3 regions of the Peribacillus sp. TH14 genome follow, and region 1 is predicted to be linked to each of the others. Evidence: riboswitches for the same ligand, from Rfam matches in the RefSeq annotation. Region 1 holds a riboswitch; each other region holds the start of a gene.
The links. Region 1 has a riboswitch for glycine ahead of glyA (serine hydroxymethyltransferase). Riboswitches for the same ligand answer to the same signal wherever they lie in the genome.

Region 1 (2,275 bases):
GGACCTATTATGTCAAAACAACTTTGAAATTCCATTGAGTCCCCCCCTTTTTTCTTACACAGTAATTGGTTGTTGAAATAACGGATAAATATCACAAATTCCTTTGGTTGTTTCTTTTGCTGTCTCCAGAACGTCTTTATCCCCTTTACTCTTTAGAACAGCTGAAATCACTTTACCGATTTTCACCATTTCATCCTGCTTCATGCCTCGAGTTGTTAATGCTGCTGTTCCCATTCGGATACCACTGGTAACAAATGGCTTTTCTGGATCATATGGAATCGTATTTTTATTAGCGGTGATGCCTGCTTCTTCTAATAATTTCTCTGCTTCTTTTCCTGTTAAATTCCACGGACGTAAATCTAAAAGGACAATATGATTATCTGTTCCGCCAGAAACAAGAGCTGCACCTTCATTTTTTAATGTTTCACTAAGTGTTGCAGCATTTTCAATGACTTGTTTCGCATAGTCCTTAAAGCTTGGTTGTAATGCTTCGTTGAAAGCAACCGCTTTTGCTGCAATAATGTGCATGAGAGGGCCGCCCTGAATTCCTGGGAATACAGATTTATTAATCGATTTGATAATCTCTTCATCGTTTGTTAAAACGATACCCCCGCGAGGCCCTCTCAATGTTTTATGAGTAGTACTTGTCACAACATCTGCATATGGGATTGGGGATGGGTGAAGACCGGCCGCTACCAGCCCTGCAATATGAGCCATATCCACCATAAGTTTTGCTCCAACTTGATCAGCAATTTCTCTAAATCGTGCAAAATTAATGGTTCTTGGGTAGGCACTTGTCCCTGCAATAATCAATTTTGGTTTTTCTTTCATTGCGATAGCTTCCAACTCATCATAATCAATTAATTGGGTATCTTCTCTAACTCCATAAGACACTACTTCAAACCATTTTCCTGAAACACTGACTGGACTTCCATGAGTTAAGTGGCCGCCATGTGAAAGGTTCATTCCCATTACTTTATCACCAGGCTGAAGCAGTGCGAAAAATACTGCGAAATTTGCTTGTGCACCCGAGTGAGGCTGAACATTTGCATATTTGGCACCAAACAGCTTTGTTAAGCGCTCAATAGCTGCTTGTTCTGCCACATCGACAAATTCACATCCGCCATAATAACGTTTTCCTGGATATCCTTCTGCATATTTATTCGTCATTACACTTCCCATTGCTTCTAATACATCTTGGCTGACGAAGTTTTCTGATGCAATCAACTCTAAGGTTTGATGCTGACGATTTTGCTCGTTTCTGATAGCTTGAAAAATGATTGAATCATTTTGCTGTAAACTCATTTGTACTCCCCCTTGAAAATTTTTGAATTAAAGGTTTGTTGCATAGCTAGTGACTACGAAACACTACCCTTTTTTTGCGCACAAAAAAGAACAGAGAAGGGTAGCTTAGTTTAGCTTTCTCTACCCTTCTCTGTCCTTTTACCTGAGAGTTTAACCCTTTTATATTAAAAGGGCCTTTCCCCTTTGGTGGCGTACTACTTTATACGCGCTCTCCAGAGGTGCGTCCAGTTGTGGTTCCATCTACCTGAGAGATTTGTTCCAAGGGTCTTTTTGGAACTTGCTCCTTCGGTGGCGTGTCGCATTGCACTCTCCCACAACCGTCATTCGCTCATATTTAATTTTATTATGTTTAGAATAATTGGTGGAAATAAGAATGTCAAGATTTTCTTGTAAGCGTTAACATTATTTTTTTGAAAATTCTTACTTTATGAATGTCACATATGGTCATCCAGATTACTCACGGTCGCTTGTATCATCGTTTTTTGCAAGTTGACTATTTTGATAAAGTTAATAGTAGGTCCCTTACTTTTGTCCGTAGCCTCTTAATTTTCCGCTACCTCTTTCTGATCCGCATGATTTACCTTCGTTTTCTGCATCTTATAAATCGCAATCAGCGAAATAAACCAAACAGGAGTTACGAACAAGGCAACACGAGTATCTTCCGCAAGTGCAAGCACAACAAGTACGAACGCTAGGAAAGCAAGGATCAAGTAATTAGAAATTGGATAAAGTGGTAATTTAAATTTGTTCATTTTCGCTAGATCTGGCCTTGTTTTGCGGTATTTCAAATGACTGATGACAGTAATTCCCCAAATAAAGATGAAACATACTGTAGAAATACTTGTAATTAACGTAAATACTCCTTCTGGCATTAAATAGTTCAAAACAACGGAAGTTAGAATGACGACAGTTGAAAAGGCCAGTGCATTGGAAGGTACTTTACGGGCATTAAGTTTTGCAAATGGCACAG
Region 2 (2,275 bases), 3.4 Mb from region 1:
GAAGAATGAACCAGATTGGCGTCATTAACAGTGAAAGTCGTGTAGCTTCAGCGAATAGCATAACGATTAGGATGAACAGAAATAATCCTAAAATAACGTAATTGATAAAGGGTGTAAAAGGAGCTTTGAATGTAGAGTGGGCTCTCAAGTCCGGACGTTTTTTCGCATATTTGATATGTGAAATCAAGATGATGCTCCAAACCCAAATAAAACAGATGGCACTGATTGTAGTTACTATTGTAAAGGCCTGTTCAGGTATCATTTTGCTTAGCAATGCCCCTAGGGAGACGACGATTGCCGATGTAACCAAGGCATTACTTGGAACAGCATGTTTATTTAATTTTGCTAATTTTGCAGGAGCATCGTTATTATTGCTTAATGTATAAAGCATACGGCTTGTTGAAAATAAACCGCTGTTGCCGGCAGATGCAGCGGATGTCAGGACAACAAAATTGATAATCCCTGCAGCGATTGGAATGCCGATTAGTGTAAAGACTTCTACGAATGGACTGCTTGATGCATCCAGCTGTGTCCAAGGATTGACGCATAGAATGACGAGTATGGCACCTACATAGAAAAGTAAAATTCGGACTGGGATTTTATTGATGGCTGATGGTATATTTTTTTTCGGGTTAGCTGTTTCTGCTGCAGAAACACCAATTAATTCGACCCCTACAAAGGAGAAGACAACCAATTGTAAAGATAGCAGGAAGCCGGATACGCCGTTCGGAAACATGCCTCCGTGGCTCCAAAGGTTGGTGAGTGAAACGGTTCCTGTATTGGTTTTAAAGCCAATGACTAACAGGATGATGCCTACAATAATCAAGGCAATAATCGTGATGACTTTAATGAGCGCGAACCAGAATTCAAGTTCTCCAAACAATTTAACCGTCAATAGATTCAATCCTAACAGAATGACTAGGCATGCAAGAGCTGGTATCCATTGAGGGATATCGAACCAATATTGCATATAGACACCAACCGCAATGATATCGGCCATGGCTGTCATGATCCAACAGAACCAATAGGTCCATCCGGTTACGAATCCAGCCCACGGCCCGATATATTCGGTAGCGAATTCGGTGAATGACGTATAACCGGCGTTGGATAAAAGTAATTCCCCTAAAGCCCTCATAACAAAAAATAAGGCAATCCCTATAATAAGATAGGAAAAGATAATGGATGGGCCTGCTAATTGGATGGCTTTACCGGATCCAAGAAATAAACCGGTGCCAATGGTTCCTCCTATTGCAATTAATTGTATATGGCGATTTTTTAAATCTCTTTTCAATTCCTGTTTAGCCAATTTGAGCATCTCCCGTTGTATATGATCTTAGTCGTGTGGAGCGTGATTCCACATTCCGTGTAGCTCGTTGTTTTCACCTCGCTTATGCCATTGAATGGCAATATCTTGGATTTTGGACAATAAAAAAAGAGATTGGATACTACCAATCTCGTCAGGTTTAAGAATAACAATTCATCATTCGTTACTCTTCTGTCCTTTTGCCTGAGATTGTGAATCCTTCGGCGCTGTACTATGTACAGTCTCTCCAGAAGCTGCTCCTGCTATAGTGTGATCCATAGCATTCAACGCTTGCTAGTATGCGGTTGTAATAAATGTCCGTTTGTAGAAGAATTGAATCTTCCTTCGGTCATTTGTCATTATACTTAAATAACGTCAATATAATATTGGAATTCTATCATTGTTTATTCTATAGGTCAATATGAAAATTGGAAAGTTAGCGGGTAATGTAGTTGGTATATATCAACTCTTTAAAAATAGTGATTGGAAAAGCCATAATGACTGTAGCTGATAGTTAACGGGTACACTTTAAAATCAATACAAAAAACAACAACAAATTTTGTGGTTATCGTTCCTCAGAAAAGTAGACTTCGTTTAAGCCTTAATTTTCCTTTTGGTGATATATATGAACCAAAAGGAAGCTGTAAGGGATGTTACAAGCCCCTCGTGTCATTATTGGTATTTCACAATATTGTAGCTTTTCTAGGTGGTTTTTTTCTAAACAATTCATACCATAGAACTGGCATTTTAATCGCGACCGTTTTCTGAATAGTGTGATAATATTTAGGTAAAAAGGTGAAGGGAATTAGAGATGCTATGGCGATAAAGACAGTATCAATTGTTGGATTAGGAGCACTGGGCATTTTATATGGACATCATTTATCAAAGGAAATGCCGAAGAAGAATGTGAGGATTATTGCGGATACAGCTAGAATAAAGAGATATGTCCAGGATGGGGTTTATTGCAATGGT
Region 3 (2,275 bases), 930 kb from region 1:
TCGATGGGGAGCTCGTTTCGCTGTATCAATGGATGATATAACAACATCGCATGATTCCCACACATAGCTTTTTCTTTGAACAACAGCCGGAATATGAAACTTGGTATTCAATTCAAAAGCCCATTGACTTACAAGTGAAGCGGGGACAAGAATTAATACTTTTTTAACAAGACCACGGATCATATATTCTTTTAGAATCAAGCCAGCTTCGATTGTTTTTCCGAGACCTACTTCATCAGCTAAAATGGCTTTTCCATTCATCTTTTCAACTACCTGCTTTGCCGCTTCCAATTGGTGGGGAAGCGGGGTGAGCTGTGGAAGATGCTTGGGTGCCTGTAAACCTTCAAAATCAGGAATAATGAGGTTTTCTTCCATTTGAACAGCCAATTTATAAAGCTCCCAATTACCCCATGGACCGTCATTTTCCATCTTTTGTAGAAACTCGTCATTCCAATCAGAACTGAAGGATATATTAATTTTCATTGAAACTACTCCTTCTAAAATCATAATTTTCTTATTTAAGGTTGAAACCCGAACATTTTATATGTGAAGTAAGAAAAATATTTCTCTGTAAAAGATATTGCAGAGAAAAGTTTCTTAAGGTAGGATGTAAGTATATTTAGAAAATTCCAATTTCCCAAAACGCTTAAAAGATGAATGTAGTTCATGTTTTTCATAGTATGGGCAACCGCCTCTTACTTTATCCCAGATTAACAGACTAGAGATCATTCATTAAGTTCTGAAGTTTTAAGGAGAGTTGGTAGAGAAAGCATTTTGTAAATGCACAGAGGTTTTACTAACTATCAGTAGGATTAATTACTTTCCTAATTGGTGGAGACACATTTATATGCGGGTGAAGATAAGGGGAGAGACTACGAATGTAGCGCCGAAGGAGCAAACTTAGCAGTGAATCTCTCAGGCAAAAGAACTCTTATTGGACGCAACTCTGGAGAGCGCCGCTCGTTGCAGGACGGCCACCAAAGGGGAAAACCTATTATATAGGTAAACTTTCAGGTTTCAGGACAGAGAAAAAGCTCTTTAGGGCTTTCTCTGTCCTTTTTTGTGCCCTTTTTTCCACATTATGAATCAGGCTGAGAAGTATAAGAAGATCTGACAAAATGGAAAGAAGCTTTTAGAAAAGTGAGCAAAGTAAATCTAAAAAATCTAAGGGGGGTCATTTTTTGACCAATTTAAAAAGAACGCCACTATTTGAGGTTTATCGTGAATACGGAGGAAAAACGATCGATTTTGGCGGCTGGGAACTTCCTGTCCAATTTTCGGGTATCAAGGACGAACATGAAGCAGTTCGTACAAAAGCTGGCTTATTTGATGTTTCCCATATGGGTGAGGTTGATGTGAAGGGCCCAGGGAGTCTTGCCTTTTTACAAAAAATGATGACCAATGATGTATCAAAGCTAAAACAGGGCGGAGCAATTTATACGGCTATGTGTTATGAAAACGGCGGTACTGTTGACGATCTTATCATTTATAAAAAGGCAGAAGACGACTATCTGCTCGTGGTCAATGCCGCCAATACAGAAAAAGATTTTAACTGGCTACAAGCTAATTGTTCAGAGGATGTCCAACTTTCGGATGTATCAAGCGATTATACACAGTTGGCACTGCAGGGACCTTTGGCAGAGAAAATATTACAAAAACTATCTAATGATACACTTTTGAGTGAAATTGGCTTTTTTAAATTCAAGGAAAATGTCCTGATAAATGGGCTTTCCACGATGGTTTCACGTACAGGATATACGGGTGAAGATGGTTTTGAAATATATAGCAACAGTGAAAATGGCCCGGCCCTTTGGAGAGCTATTCTAGATGCAGGAAAAGAAGAAGGGATACAGCCGATAGGTTTAGGGGCACGTGACACACTCCGCTTTGAAGCTAAACTTCCGCTTTATGGACAGGAGCTTTCACCGGATATTACCCCAATTGAAGCCGGGATTGGTTTTGCGGTTAAAGTGGATAAGGAAGCCGACTTTTTCGGGAAAGCCGTTCTTACTGAACAAAAGGAAAAAGGGGCACAACGTAAGCTTGTCGGAATTGAAATGATTGACCGCGGCATTCCTCGTCATGGCTATAAGGTATACAGTGGGGATAAAGTCATTGGTGAAGTTACGACTGGCACTCAATCACCAACATTGAAGAAAAATGTAGGATTGGTAATTATCGATAAAGACTTTTCGGTGATGGATTCTGAAGTCGAAGTGGAAATTCGTTCAAAACGATTGAAAGCTGTTATTATACAAACACCTTTTTATAAAAA

Region 2: linked by a shared signal. The riboswitch ahead of JFU50_RS06925 (amino acid permease) and the one ahead of glyA (serine hydroxymethyltransferase) in region 1 are both predicted to bind glycine.
Region 3: linked by a shared signal. The riboswitch ahead of gcvT (glycine cleavage system aminomethyltransferase GcvT) and the one ahead of glyA (serine hydroxymethyltransferase) in region 1 are both predicted to bind glycine.

Annotation. Positions count from the first base shown of each region.
Region 1 is NZ_JAEKEK010000001.1:4,825,160-4,827,434, reverse strand. Features, by position in the region: gene JFU50_RS23375 (serine dehydratase beta chain) at 1-35, opposite strand, end outside; gene glyA (serine hydroxymethyltransferase) at 55-1,305, opposite strand; glycine riboswitch at 1,426-1,531, opposite strand; gene JFU50_RS23365 (amino acid permease) at 1,848-2,275, opposite strand, start outside.
Region 2 is NZ_JAEKEK010000001.1:1,403,954-1,406,228, reverse strand. Features, by position in the region: gene JFU50_RS06925 (amino acid permease) at 1-1,306, opposite strand, end outside; glycine riboswitch at 1,486-1,564, opposite strand; gene JFU50_RS06920 (ketopantoate reductase family protein) at 2,120-2,275, shown strand, end outside.
Region 3 is NZ_JAEKEK010000001.1:3,899,494-3,901,768, forward strand. Features, by position in the region: gene JFU50_RS18945 (DEAD/DEAH box helicase) at 1-483, opposite strand, end outside; glycine riboswitch at 854-941, shown strand; glycine riboswitch at 945-1,028, shown strand; gene gcvT (glycine cleavage system aminomethyltransferase GcvT) at 1,182-2,275, shown strand, end outside.